Regions from separate parts of the Bacillus shivajii genome, predicted to be linked through region 1. Evidence: riboswitches for the same ligand, from Rfam matches in the RefSeq annotation. Region 1 holds a riboswitch; each other region holds the start of a gene.
What was found. A riboswitch is a leader RNA that binds a small molecule or an ion and turns the genes downstream of it on or off. The one in region 1 is predicted to bind lysine.
Positions count from the first base shown of each region.

Region 1 (8,049 bases):
AACACTCAATGGTTCTCAAAAAGATTAAACCTTAAAACTGCATACTGTTTCCTCATTACTTCCATATCCCCCTAGGGTCAGCTGCATGTTCTGCTTCTTCAAAAATATACTCACGATTTAATCGACAGTTATTACAAACCATATTTGAATTTTCATTGATGGTTTCACACACACAGAGCCATGTCTTCACTTGTTGCTCAGGTAAACAAGAAACTTGATGCTGACCAAGTCTATCACGTAATATTTCAAGCTCTTTCACCCGTAATTGCTGTTGATGTTTGGCTAATCCTTCAACTTTTTCATCAAACTCTTCTCTTGACATTAATCCTTTATTAAGTAAATGACGGAGCATCTGTTCATTTTGTTTATTCTTATATTCTCGTATTTTCACATTGGCTTCGTCTTCAGACAGAACCCCTTTTGCGTACAATGCTTTCAATTGATTGATCGTATCGTCTTCTGGGCCCTCCTGGAGTTTCTTAACCTGCGTTCGTAAACGGTAAACTAGTATAAGGATCATGGTAATTAATATTGGAGAAAGAAATGTGATTAGACCATATAACGTACTCATAGATAACCTCCTATATTTTCCATCTACTTATCATTTTAACATAGGTATTTATTGACTATTGAATCAATTTCATAATTACGTTTTTACTCTATGAAACGAAGATATGATAAATTTTTCATTAAATGTCCGTTTTATTTGAAAGTGAACGTAACAAAAGACGGCGACTCCCATAGGATCAGCGACGAGCAATACTTCTTCGAACTGCTTCGAGCTGCGACGAGTAACCGCAGGAGCACTGTTTATCTGTGACGAGTAATCGCAGGAACACTGTTTATCTGCGACGAGTAACCGCAGGAGCAACGAGCTGAAGATCCACTTAGGCGAAGAGTTGTCGAGCCTAAGTTAGCTGAAGACAAGCCCTCGGGAAAGCGTCCGTCTGAAGTGACGTTCACGCTCATCGTTCGGTATTTCGCACCTTATATTGAGTTATAAAATTGATTCACTATTATGAAAAATTTGTCAATAACGTCAATAAAAAAGACCGCTCATATGGCTTTGTTCACTGCCAATGAGACGGTCTTTTCAATATATTTGCTTATTAAACCGTTACTTTCGGTTTTTCACTTGCATCAAGTTCGAATGTCGAATGCAGTACATCAATTGCAGTAGCCATTTTCGCTTCTGGAACCACAACAGATACTTTAATTTCAGACGTACTAACCATTTTCACCTCGATCTCATGATCAGAAAGTGCCTGGAACATGTTTGCTGCAACCCCTGGATTCGAGACCATTCCTGAACCGACGATGGATACTTTTGCTAATGAGTCTTCATGGCGAATCCCTTGATAGCCAAGTTGTTCATGGTTATTTTCTAACAATTTAAGTGCTTCTGGTAATTCTTGTGTGTGTAATGAAAAAGAGACGTTCATTTCATTTTCACCAGTCATTTGTTGAATAATAATGTCTACGTCAATTCCAGATTCAGCTAGTAATGAGAAGACATCACTCATTGCGTGAAAACGATTTGGTAATCTTTCAATCGTAATTTTCGTAACTGCCCCTTCAAATGCTAAACCTCGTACGATTAAATTTTGTTCCATTGATACATCCTCCTCAACAATTGTACCTTCAACATCTTCCATACTTGAACGAACGATTAATGGAAGGCTATAATTTTTCGCAAACTCTACTGCTCTCGGATGCAATACACCTGCTCCGAGGTTTGCTAGCTCCAACATTTCATCATAAGAAATACTTTGCAATTGACGTGCATGTTTGGCTACTCGCGGGTCACATGTGTAAACTCCTGTCACATCTGTAAATATCGAGCAAGACTCCGCTTTTAAAGCTGCAGCAATTGCAACTGCCGTTGTGTCTGAACCACCACGTCCGAGTGTTGTGATTTCACCACTTTCTGACATGCCTTGGAAGCCGGCAACAATCACCACTTTACCTTCACCTAAGTATGTTTCAAGTCTTTCTGTATCAATATCTGTTATACGTGCATTTTGGTGCACAGGCTCGGTTTTTATACCTGCTTGCCATCCAGTTAATGATACTGCATCAATGCCCATTTCTTTTAGTGCCATCACCATTAACGAGATTGTTACTTGTTCACCTGTACTTAAGAGCATATCCATTTCTCTACGGTCAGGTGAGTCACTAATTTCATTTGCTAGTTGGACGAGTGTATCTGTTGATTTCCCCATCGCTGATACAACTGTAACAACGCGATTTCCTGCTTCGTGCTCACGTTTTACTCGTTCAGCTGCTCGTTTAATTTTCGTCACATCTCCAACAGATGTTCCGCCGAATTTTTGTACAATTGTTGCCAACGTCAATTCCTCCTCTTTTTTGTAAGGCTATGTTAAAGTCGTTTTTTATTTTGTACTTCGTTCTCGGTGGAGTAGCCACCTTTGCTCTTCACAAAGTCAAACATCGTTTAATCATACGATTTAACATTAACAAGCCTACTGTACATTCATTTGTGAGAAAAAGACCATCCGCACTTTTGCCTAACCCTGACACTTTGACGATGTTTACCGACAAAGTTTCTTGAGTAAGACAATAAAAAACGGCAGTAGGAAGGTTCCCACTGCCGAATACGACTTTTATCATTCTATCTTTCATCGAAAAGTCGCTCCGTGAGATAGTCCTCCATACAGGTTTATTACTGTATGACAGCCCTGTATTTATTCAATACAGATCCAAAAGATTACGGTTGAGAAGTAACCTTTTTCGGCGAAGTCCCCTTTCCTTTATGATCTGTGAACCTCAACATTCTCACATAAAGTACTGATGACCTTCGCACCTCTACCACCACTTCAAGAGCTGAAGTATGGAATTCAATTTTCAAACTTGATTAGTAGTGTAACAGAATAAATTTTGTAGAGCAATCATCATTTATTGGAAAAAATGTCCGTTTAGTTATACCTACGTCATCTTCACCAAGTTAGCTTATACATTGTCATTTTTATCTGCATTTATCTATTTCTTCCTACTAATATATACATTGCTATTGATGGAAATCGATCAAGATTGCTTCACTTATGATTCATTCTCTTCTTGAATTTTCTTCAACAAGGCTTCAGCCGCAGGCTTTGGTATACCTGCTTCTCTTATTTCATTATAGGTTGCTTCTTTCAACCTTTTTAATGAACCAAATTGCTTGAGGAGACTGCGCTTACGTTTTTCCCCGATACCATCAACTTCATCTAGAATTGTACTAAACATCGTTTTCTTTCGGACATTACGGTGGAACGTAATTGCAAAACGATGTACTTCATCTTGGATACGTTGTAATAAATAAAAACCTTGACTCGTTTTTTTCAATTGGACAGGTTCTGCTGGATCACCGATCATCAACTGTGACGTTCGGTGTTTATCATCCTTCACAAGTCCACAAACTGGTATTGCTAATCCTAATTCATCTTCTAGAACACTTTGAGCAGCCGAGATTTGTCCTTTACCTCCGTCAATGACGACAAGGTCAGGTAGTGGTTGTTCTTCTTTTAATAGTCGTGCATACCGTCTGCGAACAACTTCTCTCATCGACTCATAATCATCTGGTCCTTCGACTGTTTTCACTTTATATTTTCGGTAGTTTTTCTTATCTGGTTTCCCATCAATAAAAGAAACCATCGCTGAAACTGGGTCGACACCTTGAATATTGGAATTATCAAATGCTTCGATTCTATGGGGGGTGTCAATATTTAATGCTTTACCAAGGTCCTCAACAGCAATCACTGTTTTTTGTTCATCTCGTTCAATAAGATCGAATTTTTCTTTTAGTGCAATTTTTGCATTTTTGTTCGCCAGCTCTACAAGCTCTTTCTTTTGACCTCGTATTGGTTTGTAGGTTTTGACCTTTAAAAACTCCGCTACAATTTTCTCATCGATTTCTTTAGGGACAAAGATTTCTTTCGGCTTTTTATGCTGATCATCAAGGTAAAATTGACCGATAAATGTATAAAAGTCGTCCTCAGGTTCCTGATACATTGGAAATAATGAAACATCCCGCTCAATGAGTTTTCCTTGGCGAACGAAAAACACTTGAATACACATCCACCCTTTATCGTAATAAAAACCGAACACATCACGATCAATTTCATCAGTGATCGTCATTTTTTGTTTTTCCATAACAGCTTCAATGTGTTGGACTTGATCTCGAAGCTCTTTTGCTCGTTCAAAATTAAGGTCTTCAGAAGCTTGGAGCATTTTTTCAGTCAATTCTTGCTTAATTTCTTTATGACCTCCTCCAAGGAAACGAGTAATTTCTTGGACGAGTTCTTTATTTTTTTCTTCAGTCACTTCAAACTCACAAGGAGCCAAGCATTGTCCGATATGATAGTACAAGCAAACACGATCTGGTAATGTGCGACATTTTCTTAATGGGTAAAGTCGGTCGAGGAGCTTTTTCGTTTCATTTGCTGCACCTGCATTCGGGTATGGTCCAAAGTACTTTCCGCCATCCTTTTTAATATTACGTGTCGTAATAAGGCGTGGGTGTTCTTCTTTCGTAATTTTTAAATACGGATAACTTTTATCATCTTTAAGCATGACATTGTAGCGAGGCTCATATTTTTTTATTAAATTTTGTTCAAGTACAAGAGCTTCAAGGTCAGACGAAGTGACAATGTATTCAAAATCTCGAATTTCACTGACGAGCCGTTGCGTCTTTTTATCATGGGAACCAGAAAAGTAAGAGCGAACACGGTTTCGAAGCAGCTTAGCCTTACCGACATATATGATTGTTCCATGTTTATTTTTCATTAAATAGCAGCCAGGCTGTGCTGGTACTAGAGATATCTTTTCTTTAAGATCCGACATGTCAATGTCGCCCCTTTACTATCATCATTTGCTTTTACTATAGCATATCGTACGATCTTTCACATTAGAGGGGATACAACTGGAACAATCTTCTCAATAAAATGTTCCATTTAAAAAGACTGTCCCACAATTTGTGAGGCAGCCTTTAAAATGTTTTATTCATTCCTATAAAACACAGGAAATGAAAATCTTATAGATGTTTGTTTAGCAATTCAGCTAATGCTTCTTTTGGTTGGAATCCAACAACTTGCTCAACTACTTCTCCATCTTTGAAAACAAGTAGTGTTGGGATACTCATAACCCCAAATTTGCTTGCTGTTTCTTGGTTTTCATCTACATCTAACTTTACGATTTTTACTTTATCGCCCATTTCACTATCTAGTTCTTCAAGAACTGGAGCGATCATTTTACAAGGACCACACCATGGTGCCCAGAAGTCTGCGAGAACGACGCCTTGCCCTGTTTCTGTTGCAAAGTTTTGATCAGTTGCGTTTACGATTGCCATTATAAAATTCCTCCTTGTGATTTCGCACTAATATACCCTTATAGGTATTATACAACGATTTGCTACAAAATGTGAAGAGTTTTTGCTCACAATTATTTTTCCTAAAAATCACGAGTATAAACCTCTCCTTATTATCTTATCTAAGTTCTGTCTTACACGCAAAAATATTGCTTACTTAAGTATATTTTTCTTTATAGAACCGAGCCTCCATAAAAAAACTGCATTTGTGAGAAATCCTTAAACACTTGTCATATAATGCTTTGTTTATGGTTTTTCATAAAGACATTAAAAAGTATTTCATTATTAACTTGATTATTGATATAGTGTTTTCTTTTGTATTAACAAGGATTTATGAAAAACTTAACTTATTTAAATTAAGAAGGTTTAAACGGTATCATATCTTTCTGACATTCATCTCCTTTTCATTCGTCATTATTGGGTATGAAACATCGTTAAGAAAAGTAAATAAATAAGCAAAGTGCCAGACACCTCAAAAGTGGTGTCTGGCACTTATTAGCCATTCTGACCAATATTTATACTAATACTTTTTTAAATTCTTCTGTTAGCTTAGGTACAACATCGAATAGGTCACCAACGATACCATAATCAGCAATGTTAAAGATTTCTGCTTCTGGATCTTTGTTAATAGCTACGATTACTTTAGAATTCGACATTCCTGCTACGTGCTGGATCGCGCCACTGATTCCAACTGCAATGTAAAGGTCCGGCGTAACAACTTTACCAGTTTGACCGATTTGGAGTGCATAATCACAATATTCCGCATCACATGCTCCTCGAGAAGCTCCAACTGCTGCACCTAGTACTTCTGCTAGCTCATCAAGAATACCAAAGTTTTCGGAACTCTTTATACCACGACCACCAGCGACGATAACTGATGCTTCTGATAAGTCCACACCAGAAGTTGTATTTTTCACAACTTCTTTAATAATTGTTTGTAAATCAGCAATATCTACATCGACACTTTCGACGTTTCCAGTTTTAGATTCATCTTTGTCTAATGCTGCAATATTGTTTGGACGGATTGTAGCAAAGACTAACCCTTCTTTAACCACTTTCTTCTCAAACGCTTTACCTGAATAGATTGGTCGAGTGAAAATCACTTCATCGCCTGCTGTCTCCACAGTTACTGCATCTGAGACAAGTCCTGAGTCAAGTCTTGCCGCAAGTTTCGGAGATACATCTCGACCAATTGAAGTGTGTCCAAGAATGATCCCGTCTGGACTTTCTTGGTCAACAACTGCTTTTAGTGCTTGAGTATAACCTTCTGGTGTATAATTTGTTAATTTATCGTTCTCAACGGTTAATACGCGATCAGCTCCGTAATAGAAAATCTCATTTGCTAAACCGCTTACATTTTTACCTAATACAACACCTACAACTTCTCCACCATCAGAGATTTCTTTTGCAGCTGCTATCGATTCAAAGGTCACGTTACGGAATTCACCGTCACGAATTTCCCCAATTACTAACATTTTCTTAGCCATATGGATCAACCCCTCCTGTTATATCACTTTCGCCTCATTTTTTAATAAAGAAACTAATTCTTGGACTTGATCGTCCAATTCACCTTCTAAAATCTTTCCTGCTTGCTTTTCAGGTGGTAAGAAACGTTCGACAGTCGTTGTTTTTCCTTCAACATCGTCTTCATCAAGATCTAAATCATCGATATCTAACGTTTCTAACGGTTTCTTTTTCGCTTTCATAATTCCTGGTAAAGAAGGATAACGAGGCTCGTTTAATCCTTGTTGTGCAGTAACAAGAACAGGAAGACTTACTTCAACAATTTCCTGGTCTCCTTCTACGTCACGCTCAATCGTTGCTTTTCCATCTGCAACGTCGATATTTACGATCGATGTAACGTGGTTGATTCCTAACTTTTCAGCAAGGCGCGGTCCAATTTGCCCAGATGCATTGTCAACAGCAACATTTCCGCCTAAAATAACGTCCACTTCTTTATCCTCAAAGTAAGCAGCTAAAATTGCTTGTGTTGAATATTGATCACCAGCTTCAACATCTTCATCATCAATTAGAACGGCTTTGTCTGCTCCCATTGCCAAGCCAGTGCGAAGTTGCTTTTCAGTTTCTTCATCTCCGACAGTGACGATCGTTACTTCACCACCATGTTCATCTCGAAGCTGAATTGCTTCTTCTATGGCATATTCGTCGTATGGGTTAATAATAAATTCAGCTCCATCATCAACGATTTGGCCATTTTCGATTTGGATTTTCTCTTCTGTGTCAAATGTGCGTTTCATAATGACATAAATGTTCATTTGTGTCCCTCCCATAAAAAATCTAATTAATTGAAACTTTTATTTGTTAATTCTCTTTTAAATATTCCGATATTTCAAAGCAAAAAAATGTTTTATTTATCTTTGAAGTTTGGCTTTCTTTTTTCAATGAAAGCTTGTATTCCTTCTTTTGCATCAATCGTTGCAGAAACTTCACCAAATCGTTTCGCTTCGTTCTCTGAAGCTATATCGAAGGAGTCATCTTGTGCATTTTGTAAAAGCTCTAAAGCGAAACTGACAGATATTGCGCCTTTTTGAGAAACTTTTTTTGCTAATTTCTCTGTTTCCTCTAAAAGTGTATCTTGCGGATGAGCATGGTTTGCTAAGCCCCATTTAACAGCTTCTTTACCAGTTATTGGATCAGAAGTGAGTAACATTTCTGTCGCTTTT
Region 1 covers NZ_CP084703.1:3,130,107-3,138,155, forward strand. Annotated here, with positions in the region: gene LGQ02_RS15230 (SHOCT domain-containing protein) at 56-571, opposite strand; gene LGQ02_RS15235 (aspartate kinase) at 1,110-2,348, opposite strand; gene LGQ02_RS15240 (hypothetical protein) at 2,437-2,643, opposite strand; lysine riboswitch at 2,656-2,837, opposite strand; gene uvrC (excinuclease ABC subunit UvrC) at 3,061-4,842, opposite strand; gene trxA (thioredoxin) at 5,033-5,347, opposite strand; gene LGQ02_RS15255 (electron transfer flavoprotein subunit alpha/FixB family protein) at 5,881-6,852, opposite strand; gene LGQ02_RS15260 (electron transfer flavoprotein subunit beta/FixA family protein) at 6,871-7,641, opposite strand; gene LGQ02_RS15265 (enoyl-CoA hydratase) at 7,734-8,049, opposite strand, start outside.

Region 2 (8,049 bases), 1.5 Mb from region 1:
ACTGTATGTACACCATCTAAATGTGGCTGTGGTTCAAAAACGATGAAGAACTGACTTCCACCTGTGTCTTTACCGGCATGAGCCATTGATAATGATCCACGCTCATGTTTATGTGGGTTTCCTTCAGTTTCGCATTTAATGGAATAACCAGGGCCTCCTGTACCATTACCTGTAGGACAACCACCTTGTGCAACGAACCCTGGAATGACACGGTGGAACGTTAAACCGTCATAAAACCCTTCTTTTGCTAACTTCTCAAAATTTTCAACAGTTCCTGGTGCTTCTTCTGGGTAAAACTCAATAACAACCTTTTCACCAGTTTCAAAAACAATTTCACCTTTTTTCATTTTCGTTCCTCCATTCATTGAAATAGCTATCCATACTATATTACAACATTTTATAAAGAAAAGAAATTCACACTAGATTTTTGTTAAGTCCAACCTAAAAATTCATGTGAAATGAATAAAGAAACACATTGCGTGTTTGGAAGTACACGCTACATCGGTTTCACTCCAGAGTACAAGTGCGACATCTGTTCATTCTTCACTTCGTTTGAAGTCACAGTGTCTTCTTTGCCGCGGGCACGGCTTCAGCTAAAACTTTGGAAAGAAAACACATTTCCTTCCAAAGTGGATCTTCACCTTGTGGCTCCTGCGATTACTCGTCGCAGCTCGAAGCTCTTCAAAGAAGTAATGCTCGATGCTGTTACCGCTAGAGTCTGCGTGTATTTCTACTGCTTCTAGTATCTATTATTGGAGCTAGACGTAACCACTAGCTAGAAATTTATCCACAAGCACGTATTTTATAATTTCCTAGACCATTACAAAAAAAGTGCCTGCACTTCATACCTTAAAGGTATGAAAAAAGTACAAGACACTAATTTTTTTCACATATATTATTTTAAGAGTTATTTACTATTGGGTCTTTTTTTTCCTTCAAACTATACCCACGTTCATTTTTTATAAGATCGGCGTATGTTTCACGTTCAATGACACATTGCTCTTCTCCGTTTTCTACGAAAACAACTGCAGGCTTTTGAATACGATTGTAATTACTGGCCATTGAATATCCGTAAGCTCCTGTAGATAATACAGCTAACATGTCACCTTGGTTTACCTTTGGCAAGTTAATATCCCAAATAAGCATGTCTCCACTTTCACAGCACTTACCTGCAACTGACACGGTCTCTTCATTCTTTTCATCCATTTTATTCGCTACAACAGCTTCATACTTTGCTTGGTATAAGGCTGGTCTAATATTATCTGTCATTCCACCATCAACAGATAAGTACGTACGAATTCCTGGAATTGTTTTTCTTGCGCCGATAGAGTAAAGTGTTGTTCCTGCTTCACCAACTAAAGCTCTGCCAGGCTCAATCCAAATTTCAGGTATCGGAAATCCAGATTTGAGACTTTCGTTCTTCACACTTTGAACCATCGCTTCTACATAATCACCTAATGGAAGAGGCTCATCCTCTTTAGTATAACGAATCCCAAAACCTCCTCCTAAGTTTAGTACTTCTGGAGTGAAGGAAAATTCGTCATGCCACTTCCGTAAACTCTCATATATCTCGTGAACAGCAGAAACAAAGCCATCTGTTTCAAAAATTTGTGAGCCAATATGAGAATGTACCCCTTTTAATGTTAAGAATTCATCTGATTGAATCATCTCAATTGCTTTTGCTGCTTGACCACTTTGAATATCAAACCCAAATTTTGAATCTTCTTGTCCAGTAGAAATATATTCATGTGTGTGTGCTTCAACACCTGGAGTAATTCGAATAAGAACATCCATTTTGCGTTTCATTGATTGTGTGACACCCATTAATAATGATAACTCGGTAAAATTATCTACGACAAAACAACCAACATTTTCTCGTACGGCCATTTCAATCTCCGGTAATGACTTGTTATTACCATGGAAGTGAATTCGCTCTGCTGGGAAGTTTGCTTCTAACGCTGTATATAACTCTCCACCTGAAACAACGTCTAAACTTAATCCAAGTTCATCAACAAGTTGAAACATTGCTACGCAGCTAAATGCCTTACTTGCATAGGCAACTTGGTAAGACATTCCGTTTCTTTCAAAAGCACCCTTAAATTGATTCGCACGATCACAAATATCCTTCACATCATATACATATAAAGGTGTACCATATTTTTGCACTAATTTTGTTGTATCTACATCACCGATCATTAAGTGACCTTGTTCGTTTACTCTACTTGTACCATATAAATTCATCATTCTACTCTCCTCGTTTTGTCCTTCTCCGCGGTCTCCCAGCTAATAAAAACAAAAAGGATAACGGAGCTCCGTTATCCTTGACACAACAATAAGTTATATTATCACGTGACCAACAGGATAGTGCTCCACTACATTCGTAGTGACAGTGCATTACTTATTCAGTAATACCCCAGTAATTTATAAGTTGGAGACTTATAAATACTTCGGCAAATTGACCTTTCAGTTATCATCGTCGCACTCCTAATACTCCGCTAACTTACTAATTCTCATTGCACCTCTACCTCCCGACGATAATAATCGAGGGATTATAAAACTGTTAGAGTAAACAATAGCACACCTATTTTATTCCTTCAAGTACTAATTCCCACCAGTTACCTACATTATATCAATTTATAAACAAGCTCCTTAACCTTACGAAGAATTGCTTTGTTTTATTGGGTCACCTGGCTGAACAATACTCGGCCTTCTTAGTTTAGAAGGAATCGCTTGACGAATTAATATATCCCAGAATGCTTTCGGATAAAAAGGTAAGAACGGCCACATATACGGAACGTCCAAAGATTTCACGATTACAAGTAGTAAGAATAAGACGGTCGTTGCAACAACAAACCCTGGGGCTTGGAAGAATAACACCGCAAATAGTAAAACAAATCGGTAAATCTTCAAGGCAATTCCCATTTCATAACTTGGAGTTGCAAACATACCAATCGCACCAACTGCAACATACAAAATAACCTCTGCACCAAACATTCCTACCTCAATCGCAATTTCACCAATTAACAACGCCGCAACTAAGCCTAATGCTGTGGCAAGTGGAGATGGTGTATGAATGGCGGCCATTCTTAATAATTCTATCCCAAGCTCTGCTAACAGTATTTGCGCAAAGATAGGAACGTTATAATCATCATCTTCCGGTCCTATAAATTGTAAGTTCTCAGGTAGTAATTCTGGTTGAATGACCATTAAAAACCATAACGGTAAAATAAATAGAGAAAAGATCATTCCCGAAAAACGAACCCAACGTAAAAAAGTGCCTACCATTGGAGCTTGTCTGTATTCTTCAGCATGTTGAACGTGATGGAAAAATGTTGTCGGTAAGATGATGACAGAAGGAGATGCGTCGACAAAAATAATCACGTGTCCTTCCATCAAATGAGTTGCAGCAACATCAGGCCTTTCTGTATACCTTACCATCGGAAAAGGATTGGCACCTTGTTTTACAATAAACTCTTCAACAAATTTATCACCCATCGTTAATGCGTCAATATCAATATTCTCCAACTCTTGTCGAACAATCTCTATTAAGTCAGGATCAGCAAGTCCATCAATGTAACTTATACTAATATCTGTTTTTGACCGACGTCCAACTCGCATAATTTCATTTCGTAGTCGTTCATCACGAATTCGTCGCCTAGTTAAACCGGTATTTTCAATAATATTTTCAGTATAACCATCCCTTGCTCCACGAACAACCTTTTCTGTATCTGGCTCTTCAGGACCACGTCCAGGATAACTACGTACATCAATAACAATGGCGTCACTTTCGCCTTCAATTAAGATGAATATTAGACCAGACAGCATTTGAGTCAATGCATCATCGATCGTTTTTGCATATTCAACTTGTACGTGTGTGAGGCGATTTTCAATTTGATCTCTTACACGCCCCTCCTTTGGTTCATTAGCATCGAGAAACATTAGTTCTTTTAACAGTTCAATGATATATTGAATATCACACAAACCGTTAACAAAGTAAAATTGTACTTCTTTATCTTGTATGTATACCTTCCGAACTCCAACATCAAAACTTTTCCCAATCCCTACACGCTCTTTAATACGTCTTTCATTATCTCGTAAATCGTTTGTAAACGGATGATCAATTTTCGTTTCATCTTTCTTACTCAATATGACCACTCCTTTCCAAAATCAGCTCTATTGCTTGTTTTGTAATTGGTGCTCCTCTCTCTATCACATCATGGCCTCCCATTTTTCCTAAATCACCGACTCCAACGACGATCGGTAAAGATAATTCATCTAATGAATAAACCGTATCGCCTCGAATTCGGCCAATTTCTAGACCATCAATCCCATCTTTATCGACACCATACTCTGTCAAATCACCATTCCGGTTAATAGACACGTCAACTTTTGTCCATTCGTGGGAAAAGGATTGGGAAGCTACTGCCACAGCTCCTAACACTTCAATTTCTGTTGATTCTACAACTCTTTTTAGCGCAATCTCACCAGGACCTGCTTCAGCATGACCGCAATCATCAAACATGACTAAAACTGGTTCTTTTTTCGCTGATAAGATCACTTTTATAATCTCTTCACCACTTAATCTTGTTGGATTTCCACCTGATTCATTAACGACAGAGCAATCCAATTCTTCTGCAGCTAACCTTACAGCGGCCTTTGCTGATTCATCACCGTCTGTGATTAATATAACCCGCTTTTTGGAAATCATGTAATCTCTCCTTTGCATTCTTTCAATAGCAGACATCCAACAACTTTTTGAATTACTTACAATACTCATCTATAAGCCATCTCTTTTTATTTGACGAATACGAGCCAATGATAAAGGGAACCAAAAATTTTGCCAAAAACAATCGCAAGAATAAGCCATGATATTTTTTGTTTCATTCCTATCCGTTTTGCTAGGATCGGAAAAACATTTAACACTTCTGTTAACGCTGCCGCTAACATACCGATAAATAAACCACATGCTAGTCCAACAATCGCTAGAGTAAACTTCGGAAAAGAAAGCATCGGGTCACCGAGACTAAACCATATTCCTACTTGTGAACCTAAAATAATTGCCCATTCATACGCACGTAAATTCTTTGTCGTTCTTGTTAAGTGAGAAAGCCTTGGGATAATGCCTAATACAGTCAAAAAAGCAACAAGTCCACTTCCAACCGCAAGACCACCAGCTAACCCGATAATGATCGACGTCATTTGACTATTCATCTTTCTTGTCTCCCCATGCAGGGTTTTCATACACCGATACATATCGATCGATATTCTCTTCATAATTAAACATTTCCAGTTCCATCGGACTAGGTTCTTCATTAAACTTCTTCTTAAAAATATGGTTAAAAAATAAGATCATCCCTAGTCCTAAACCGATCGAGTAAGGGATTTGTAGCCATAAAGGATGTTCAACACGCTCTCCTACAATTCTTTCATGTAATTTAATATGCACCTCTTGCATACTTACATCCTCATGAAAATTCATGACCGCAAGGCCAGCTCCAATAAATAACAAAAGCCATACGAGTACAAATAATAACGGTTTTATCGGCTTCTTCTCTTCTTTTAATAGAAGAATTGTCTGGGTTGGTCCAATCACTTGTATATCAGCTTCAGGGATTTCCTTTTGAATCACTTTTACAACATTCATTACATCAATGACCTTTACAGTTTTATCTTCAGCACGCAACAGTGTAACCGGAAGCTGGGAAAGCTTATAGAAAGATACTCCTTCCGTTATCAATTGAGCGATATCCTTGATATAAACCATCTGACCCCGCTTTTGCCAATGACGACTTTTCAATCGAAGGTATACTTTTTTTTCCATTGAAAAACCTCATTTCTTAAAACTCTTTTTCACGAGACGTAATTGAACCCTCTAACCGTATACTGACTGTCAAAAAACTCGTCCATTAAAATAAGAAAGGTACATATTTATTTTGTAGTATGTAGTAATCATGGAAAAACAATTCATAAAGAAACTTACGATTACCTAGCCTTGGTAAAATTAATGAAATCTCGCCTATTCGGGTGCACGCACAGGAGGGGCTAGTATAGGCGTTGCTATAGGGCATCACATTTTTAAGCTGGTAAGCCTTTAATATTCTTAAATCCCCTCTACATAGAGCTAATTTTTCACTAAGGTTAATAAATCCTAAACGTGTAAACATGGATGATCACTAAGTCTAAATTACGAAAGCTTCGTTGGCCGTTATACTATTAACTGTCAAATTAAAAATCGAATCACACAAAAAAACAACCCGGCATTAACCGAGCTGTTCTTTTAACTGATGTAATATTTTCTTTTCAAGACGCGACACTTGCACTTGTGATATTCCAAGCCGTTCTGCCACTTGTGACTGTGTTTGGTCTTTGTAATACCTCATGTAGACGATTAATTTTTCCCGTTCGTCTAAACGGTCAATTTCGTCTCTTAACGCAAGTTTGTCAAACCATTTCTTATCCTCGTCATCTGAAATTTGATCAAGTAATGTAATTGGATCGCCATCGTTTTCATAGACAGTTTCATGGATGGAAGTTAATTGTCGGCTTGCTTCTTGAGCAAACACGACCTCTTCAGGAGTCATATCTAGTTTTTCAGCAATCTCATTAATGGTCGGCACACGCCCTAGCGTCTTCGATAATTCATCTTTTAATTTGCGAATTTTATTTGCACTTTCTTTAATTGAACGACTAACTTTCACTGTCCCATCATCTCTTAAAAAGCGCTGTATTTCGCCAATGATCATAGGGACTGCATACGTTGAAAATTTCACATCGTAACTTAGATCAAATTTATCAACAGACTTAATCAGACCGATACAACCGATTTGAAATAAATCATCTGCTTCATACCCTCTATTAAGAAATCTTTGGACGACTGACCATACAAGTCGAGTATTTACATTGACAATACGGTCTCGTGCCTCTTGATCTCCTTCTTGGGCTGCTTTAATTAGCCTTTTTACTTCTTTGTCATTAAGGTACGTTTCTTTGGATTGTTGTACTCCTACGTCCATAAGCACCGCCCCTTCAATTACAAAGAGCTCGTTGCTTAGATAGTCGCTTTACTAGTGTTACTGTCGTACCTATCATCGGTTCTGATTCGATGTTTATCTCATCCATAAAATTCTCCATAATTGTAAAGCCCATTCCACTTCTTTCTAATTCAGGCTTCGATGTATACAATGGTTGTTTTGCCTCATCGACATTGTGGATTCCTACACCCTTATCTACAATTCTCAAACGAACGACATCTTCTTCAAGCTCCACTTCTAAGTAAACCATCCCTTCGGTATCCTCGTGGTAGCCATGAATAATTGCATTTGTTACTGCTTCACTGACAACTGTTTTTAACTCTGTCAGCTCGTCCATTGTCGGGTCGAGTTGCGCCACAAAAGCCCCAACCGTTACACGGGCAAACGATTCATTTTCACTAAGCGCTGAAAATGATAGTTCCATTTTATTTCTCATGACGCCACCCCCAATTTCATTAGTGCATCCATTTCATTCGATTCAAGACGAATGATTTTAAACATTCCCGACAAATCAAATAAACGCTTCACTTGAGGGGAAATTGAACAAACAACCATTTCTCCACCTTGTTCCTTAACAAGTTTATAACGCCCTAATACAACACCTAACCCTGAACTATCCATAAACGTCAACTGTTCCAAATTCAGCAAAACGTGACGTAAATGTTGTTCCTCTAAAGCAAGGTCAACTTTTTCACGTAATTCCATTGCTGTGTGGTGGTCTAATTCACCTTCTAACCTAACACACAATACATTTTCTCGTTGTTCAAGATCAATGAGTAGACTCATTTGTTTCACTCCTCATCGTAAGTTCTTTCCACCAGCACCCTCTCCCAGAGGCTATTGGCGTATTATTTTCACGTACAAAATTCTCGCTTTGTAGATATAACTCCTTCACGTTCGCAAAAGTAGTGTCATTTCGCCAAAAGAACACGATAATTGATGGTGTTTCTTTTAATTTCCGACAAGGATTGACGTTGTACGCTTAAATAACTTCCATAAAGAAGCTTCTGATACATCT
Region 2 covers NZ_CP084703.1:1,666,328-1,674,376, reverse strand. Annotated here, with positions in the region: gene LGQ02_RS08145 (peptidylprolyl isomerase) at 1-347, opposite strand, end outside; gene lysA (diaminopimelate decarboxylase) at 901-2,241, opposite strand; lysine riboswitch at 2,355-2,532, opposite strand; gene LGQ02_RS08135 (spore germination protein) at 2,656-4,146, opposite strand; gene LGQ02_RS08130 (stage V sporulation protein SpoVABEA) at 4,139-4,708, opposite strand; gene LGQ02_RS08125 (stage V sporulation protein AB) at 4,795-5,211, opposite strand; gene LGQ02_RS08120 (stage V sporulation protein AA) at 5,204-5,821, opposite strand; gene sigF (RNA polymerase sporulation sigma factor SigF) at 6,261-7,013, opposite strand; gene spoIIAB (anti-sigma F factor) at 7,027-7,467, opposite strand; gene spoIIAA (anti-sigma F factor antagonist) at 7,464-7,817, opposite strand; gene LGQ02_RS08100 (D-alanyl-D-alanine carboxypeptidase family protein) at 7,983-8,049, opposite strand, start outside.
Region 2: another riboswitch for lysine. It lies ahead of lysA (diaminopimelate decarboxylase); the one in region 1 lies ahead of LGQ02_RS15240 (hypothetical protein).

Region 3 (8,049 bases), 450 kb from region 1:
ATAGTTATCGCAGTACATGGGGAGACCGAAGAGGATGGGGTGGCAACCGTATCCACGAAGGAACAGATGTATTTGCGGGCCACGGTACTCCTATTAGAGCGACAACTTATGGGATCGTTGAATTAAAAGGCTGGAATAAATACGGAGGTTGGCGCATTGGAATTCGTGATGTAAACAATGTCTACCACTACTTCGCTCATATGAGCAGCTTTGCTAAAGGAATTGAACGAGGAAGTATTGTTGAACCAGGAACAGTTATTGGCTATTGTGGAAGTTCTGGCTACGGAAAACCTGGTACTCAAGGGAAGTTTCCTCCACACCTTCATTATGGAATGTATAGAGATAATGGCTTTATTGAGTGGTCCTTTGATCCTTACCCATCATTACGTGCGTGGGAAAAAGCGGATAGAAAGAAAAAATAAAATTTCAGTAAACAAAACTTGGCTTATCGTTAAAGAGATTCTTAGTAAGCGAAGTGTGCTTACTTAGAATCTCTTATGCTTTAGTGCAAGTCCTTATGGCGAAAGCCTTAGTTGCCACAAGCATAACTCCATTGATTAAACTACGAGTTGCGACGAGTAACCGCAGGAGCACAAAGCAACAGCTTCCTCGAATTCACTCCGACATGCGACGAGTAACCGCAGGAGCACAAAGCAACAGCTTCCTCGAATTCACTCCGACATGCGACGAGTAACCGCAGGAGCACAAAGCAACAGCTTCCTCGAATTCACTCCGACATGCGACGAGTAACCGCAGGAGCAGTTACTTTAATCCTTTATCAAAGTTAAAAACTCTTAAAGTATAACAAAAAGCAGCTCCTAAAAAGAGCTGCTTTTCTTCTACTTACTATCTTAGAAAATGTTCAAAATTAAAATCCAAAGAATACCTAGTGGTGCAACAATTCGAATAAACCAAATCCAAATTGCTCCAATTGTTGTATCTGTTAACCCTGTTTCACGTAGAGCGTCAACTTTATTCCAGCCCCACCCAACGAATAATGCACTGATCATTCCACCTAGCGCTAATAAATAACGATCCGTTAATGCATCAACTGCATCTAAGAACGGCATTCCGAAAATTAAGAAGTCACTTAATGGTCCACCATAACTTAAAGCAGATGGTACCCCGAATAATGTGACAATCACACCTGCAACAATCGTTGCTTTTTTACGGTTCCAGCTAAACTGGCGCATCGCGTAAGCTACACTTACCTCAAGTAATGAAATTGCTGAAGATAAAGCCGCAATCGCTACTAGGAAGAAGAAGACGATCGCAAAGAATGTACCCGCGCCACCCATTAAGTTAAATACTTCAGGGAGTGTAATAAAGATTAACCCAGCTCCGTCAGTTGGATCAATATTTGCAAACGTAAATACGGCTGGGAAGATCATAATACCTGCAACAATTGCAAATAGTGTATCTAACGTTACAACTGTACCCGCTGCACTTGGAAGCTTCGTATCTTTAGGTAAATAACTCGCATAAGTGATCATCGCACCCATACCTAATGATAAAGTGAAGAATGCTTGCCCAATCGCCGCAGCGTAAACACCTGGTTCACCAAAAGCTGACCAGTCAGGACTAAACATAAAGCGTAAACCTTCACCAGCTCCATCAAGCGTAAGAGCAAAGCCTGCAAGGATAATAATTAAAACTGCTAATAAAGGCATAAAAATACGGTTTGAAAGTTCGATACCTTTCTTTACACCAAAAAATACAATAAAGATAACAATAGCCATAAATAAGAACTGCCAGAATACAGGGCCTACCGCTCCACCGATAGCTCCAAAAAAGAACTCATCGTATGTTCCACCTTCAACACCTTGCGCAATTCCTGTTACGTAAGCATATAAGAAGTAAACAACCCAACCGGCGATTACACCGTAAAAGGATAGAATTGTAAATGCTGAGACAACACCAAAGATACCACCTAATGCCCACGGCTTTCCTGGGGCTATTTTTGTAAATGATCCCACGACATCCGACTGTCCCCTGCGACCGATGGAAAATTCAGCAAGGATAACTGGTAAACCGATCAGAAGAATACATAAAATATAAATAAGTAAAAATGCTGCTCCCCCGTTTTCACCAGCGACATAAGAGAATCGCCAAATGTTCCCTAAACCTACTGCGGACCCTACTGCGGCTAATATAAATCCTAGCCTCGTGGCCCATTGTTCGCGCTCTGCCATAGTAATTTCCCCTTCCTTGTCACATTAAGTTTTTTTATTTTTTTGATTTTAATGTGTATAGTAATATATTCTCTCTATCCTCCTTCCAATAAAGGATAGTAAAATATATTCACTATGTTGTCTTATTATAATTATTTTTCAAAAGCTTGTCAAAGTATTTTCTGATTTTTTTTATAAATCTAAATTTATAAATAACTTATATTCCGACATAACCCTACATTTTTCTTTTTTATAGAAAGCTCAGTTTAAGTTGAGTGTTAATATTAAATAATGAAGGTTAATGGTTAAATAAAATAATTTGTGACGAGCAAAGGTGACGAAGCTAGCGACTAGCATCGACTTCACGAGTTAGCTACGACCTGCCTCAACGGACAGGACGCCCTAATACCGAGCATGCCACAGGACGTGGCGTTTTGCTCGGTGAACGGACAGGACGTCCTAATACCGGACATACCACAGGACGTGGCGTTTTACTAGGTGGACGCATATATCCCAGTTTACGGCTTTTAAAGGAGGAGGTTTAACAGCGTCTTATAGAAAAAGACTTGTTCAAATAAATTGAACAAGTCTTTTCCGTTTATTTTTCAACAGGTCCGCCATAGAGTCTGTTGACAACAATTTTTAAGATGAGAATCGCAACAATAAATGCAACGATCGCTCCTAGTAATGAAACGAATAAACTTCCTGTAAAACCAAGGATAAGGAAACCGACAATTGCTATTCCACCGACAATTAGTGCATAAGGAAGCTGTGTTAACACGTGATCGATGTGATGGCTTCCTGCCCCAGTTGAAGAAAGAATCGTTGTATCAGAAATTGGTGAACAGTGGTCTCCAAAGATCGCACCTGCTAATACTGCTGCTAACACTGGTAACAATAAGTTTACATCTGTAACGATCGCCATTTGACCAGCAATCGGCAGCATAATACCAAATGTTCCCCAAGATGTTCCCGTAGAGAAAGCCATGAAACCAGCAATGATAAATAATAAAGCAGGTAAAAAGCCTAAGTTCATATTTCCATCAACTAACGTTGCTAAATATTCACCAGTGCCTAACTCACCAATAATCTCAATAATCGTCCAAGCGAAAATTAAAATATAAATCGCAGGAAGCATGGATTTAACTCCAGCCCAAAGACCAATTCCTAAATGTTTTACTGGTAATTGGCGTAAGAAGCTAATACCAATCGTTACAAGTAAACTAATGAGTCCACCGTAAAGTAGCGATGCAGCAACGTCTGTGTTTTCAAATGTTGCTAATAATCCCGCTTGACCTTCTGTGCCTTGGATTCCTGTAATAATCATAAAGAAGACTGTTGCAGCAATTAACGTTGCAATAGGCCAAATTAAATCGCCTGTACGTCCTTCTGTCACTGGCTTTGCATCATCACTTTCACCAGGTACTGGACCTTTATTTAAATCAACTAGCTCGCCTGTTTGCATTGCATGTAGTTCATGTTTACGCATTGGGCCAATATCTAATTTGAAATACGCAACAGCAAACACTAGTAAAATAGCAAATACTGCATAGAAGTTCATTGGTGCAATCAGCATAAATGCTTGTAACGCAGAGTAATCTGCTGTACTATCTGCTAAAATATCACCGATAATTGTAATAATGTACGCACCCCAGCTTGAAAGTGGCACAATGACACACATTGCCGCAGCCGTTGAGTCAACCGTATAAGCAAGCTTTGCACGAGAAACTCTGTGTCTGTCAGTAAACGGACGACTAACGTTACCTACTGTTAAACTATTAAAGTAATCGTCAATGAAGATGATAATTCCTAAAAACCCTGAAACGAACTGAGCGCCTACTCGTGTCTTTACTTTGCTTAATGCCCATTCACCAAAAGCACGACTTCCCCCAGTCATTGTAATTAGTGCGGCAATCATACCAAGCGTTAGTAAGAAAAGAATAATATAAAATTCCCAAGTGTTGATTCCGCCATCAGAAATAAAAATACCTGATACGATCGAAAAAATTTGTGAAAATGTCTCATTAATAAACTGCTCTTGATTTTGGTTTACCATGAGTGCCCCAACGATGATTCCGATTCCTAAAGAAAGTAATACACGTTTCGTTAGAATCACCATTAATAATGCCAAAATTGGTGGTAATAAAGATAAAATACCGTGTTCCATCTCTTCTTCCTCCTTAATTTTCTGCAAGCCTTCAATGTATTTTCATTTAAAGGCATGTTGTTTCTGTTCGACAATTGTTCAGTGTGAAGAAAGAGGAGAAATCTATAAAATGCTAGTGATAAGAGCTGACCTTAGTTTTAAGCAAAATAAAAAGGCAACAAAGGGAATTCTTTGTTACCTGAAACAATCAAGCAATTGATTTCCCCCACCACAATGATTAGTAGTCCTCCACTTCCACGATCGAAGTGACAGTGTTACATTTATTCAATGTAACCCCAGCTAAGCAGTCTTGGACGAGACTGTCTTGCTTCGGCAAAGCTCCCTTTCAGAAATGTTCTTCGTTCGTCCATTCTCCCATTTCCTACTCTTAAACTTTGCGCCTCTACCTCATCGGCTGCGATGAGGCGTACTATGTGTCATGTAATTGTCAAACTGAGATTGATTCTATCAAAGCTTTTGATAGAAAGCAACCGTATTTTATTAGTAAAATTGTTCCAAATAGCCTGAAAACTGAGTCATTATATAAAACATGTGAATAAAAGGATGAGTTTTGCAATTCTGAGCTTTTAATCGCAATGTCATTGTTTTCTTTTTTGCAGGTTTGTATATTTGTTCAACGCTTATGTCGTAATCGGGATAGCGAGTGGAACTGAACTTCGCAGGACGTTAACTGATACTCTAATTCAAAAGCGAGTGGCCAAAAACGAATCGACCATCTTTAAACTATTTTCAAGACAGACACCCATGCGAAGTTATTTTCGCTCCATGAAGTATGAAAATGAGTTCATTTTTAATTTTTTCAAAGTAAGTTTGGGAGCACGTTGCGAGGACTGTCTCTTCCTCTACAAGTATATTCTTTGAAGTGTATCCGTCCATCGGACAAAACGCCACGTCCTGTGGCATGCCCGGCATTAGAACGTCCTGTCCGTCGAGACAACTCACAGCTTATTCGACGAAGTCACCCTGGATCCAACGGGAAAAGCAACGAACAACACTACGCTGATTAAGCTATGAGCTGCGACGACGCATCCAGCTTCGTAGCAACAGCTAGTAGAGGAAGAAGCAACAAACACTGCTTCGTCGAGCCACTGAGAGCTGCGACGACGCATCCAGCTACGTTGCAACAGCTAGTAGAGGAAGAAGCAACAAACACAGCTTCGTCGAGCCACTGAGAGCTGCGACGACGCATCCAGCTTCGTAGCAACAGCTAGTAGAGGAAGAAGCAACAAACACTGCTTCGTCGAGCCACTGAGAGCTGCGACGACGCATCCAGCTTCGCAGCAACAGCTAGTAGAGGAAGAAGCAACATGTGCTTCCAAAAATACGATTTATTTTCAAGATAGAATCCTTTCCAAAAAAAACAGGAAACTGCAACTTTACAGTTTCCCGCTCCTAACATTCCAAGCATTATTATTTTCTACGTTCGTAAACAACGAATGTGTGTGCAAATTTATTTTTCTCATCAATTGTTCCTTCTTGCGACGAGACAACTTTCCATATGCTCTCATCAATCTTTGGAAAAAACGTATCTGCTTCGAACGTTTCATGAATCCATGTTATATAAAGGCGATCTGCAATTGGCATAAGCTGTTCATAAATCGTTGCACCACCAATCACAAAAAACTCTTCTGCTTCATCCACTAATGGTTTGACATCCTCGAATGCATGAATAACTTCAACATCATCAACATGGAAATCTGTACTTCTTGTTAAAACAAGGTTTCTTCGTTTCGGAAGCGGTCTGCCGATGGATTCAAAGGTTTTTCTTCCCATTAAAACAGGGTGGCCGCTTGTTACTGCTTTAAAGTACTTTAAGTCATTCGGTAAGTGCCACGGCATATCTCCATCTTTGCCTATTGCGCGGTTTTCTCCCATCGCAGCAATCATAGAGATCATACAGACACCTCACCTTTAATATGTGGATGTGGGTCATAACCTATTAGCTCAAAATCATCAATTGTGAAGTCTTCAACCTTCTTCTTCTCCGGGTTTAATTTCATCGTTGGAAGTGGTCGCGGTTCGCGAGTAAGTTGAAGCTTCACTTGCTCAACGTGATTATTATAAATATGGACATCTCCAAACGTATGGATGAACTCTCCAGGCTCTAGACCACATTCTTGAGCGATCATCATTGTCAATAATGAATAGGATGCAATATTAAACGGCACACCTAAAAACACATCCGCACTTCGTTGGTAAAGCTGACATGACAATTTTCCATCGGATACATAAAATTGGAATAAACAATGGCAAGGAGCCAGTGCCATTTCATCTAACTCTCCGACGTTCCATGCATTTACAACTAACCTGCGTGAGTCAGGGTTATGTTTAATTTGTTCTATGACCTCGCCTAGCTGATCGACAACCCCGCCATTTGGCTTTGGCCATGAACGCCACTGTTTTCCATAGATTGGGCCAAGATCCCCGTTTTCATCGGCCCATTCGTTCCATATTCGTACATTATTTTCTTTTAAATATTGAATATTCGTTTCGCCTTTAATAAACCAAAGCAGTTCATGAATGATTGCACGTAAAGCTAGTTTTTTTGTCGTTACTACCGGGAATCCTTCACTTAAATCAAACCTCATTTGATAACCGAAGGTACTGATTGTTCCTGTACCTGTTCGGTCATCCTTTTTTGTCCCGTTGTCTAAAACGTGCCTACATAAATTTAAATATTGCTGCAATTTTCTCTTCCTTTCTTACAAGAAATCGTAATGTGGAATGTAATTCGACACACCTTTTATGAAACTTGAGAGACCGTTGCTTCACATGAAGTAATTGTAACGTTTAGTTCTTTCATCAAGTTCACTTCATAAGGTGTCACTTTTTTCCCGTTTTCATATAACACTTTTATCACTGGTCTTGACGTCAATTCACCATTTTGCTTTGCTACAACACCTTCACGCCCATCGCTTAATTTCACTTCGAGACCGATTGGATAAATCGCAATGGTTTTTGCAAACTGCTCAACCATTTCTTTTTCAAATAACGTATTCACGCCAGAATATAATAGCTCCAAACCTTCATGGGGCAGCTTCGCTTTTCTATATACACGGTTAGCTGTCACGGCATCAAAAACGTCAACTATTCCAATGATCTTTGCATAAAGGTGAATGTCATCTCCTTTAATACCACGCGGATATCCTGAGCCATCTAGCCTTTCATGATGTTGGAAAGCACAATGTGCGGCTAATAGAGGGATCGTATGTGATTGACGAAGCATATCAAAACCTATTTTTGCATGCTCTTGAATGAGTTGAAACTCTTCATCTAATAAAGGTTCCGTCTTATTAAGAACTTCAAGTGGTATCGCCATTTTTCCTATGTCATGTAAAATTGCACCTAAGCCTAATTCTTCAAGTTGTTGCTCTCTCAAACCGTACTTTTTTCCAAGAGCTAATGAATAGATCGTCACGTTTAACGAATGTTCAAATACATAAGAATCATAACAGTATGCATCAGTAAGCATTGAAATTGCTTCATCGTGTTGATGAATATCTTCCAATACTTTTTTGACGACCGAAGAGAAGGATGGGCTTAGTTTATCCATATCAATTGATTTTCCAAGCTTCATGCTATTCGATATTTCAGCAAAGTTCTTTTGGATCGTTTGCATGGATTTTTGCTTTGTTTTCTCAGCCAAAACTTCATCAACGACGATATCTGACGTTTCATCATCATCAATATAAACAAACGATACACCTTTGT
Region 3 covers NZ_CP084703.1:3,576,827-3,584,875, forward strand. Annotated here, with positions in the region: gene LGQ02_RS17305 (M23 family metallopeptidase) at 1-422, shown strand, start outside; gene LGQ02_RS17310 (sodium-dependent transporter) at 852-2,192, opposite strand; gene LGQ02_RS17315 (Na+/H+ antiporter NhaC family protein) at 2,770-4,338, opposite strand; lysine riboswitch at 4,552-4,731, opposite strand; gene LGQ02_RS17320 (dihydrofolate reductase) at 5,749-6,234, opposite strand; gene LGQ02_RS17325 (thymidylate synthase) at 6,231-7,025, opposite strand; gene LGQ02_RS17330 (HD-GYP domain-containing protein) at 7,082-8,049, opposite strand, start outside.
Region 3: another riboswitch for lysine. It lies ahead of LGQ02_RS17315 (Na+/H+ antiporter NhaC family protein); the one in region 1 lies ahead of LGQ02_RS15240 (hypothetical protein).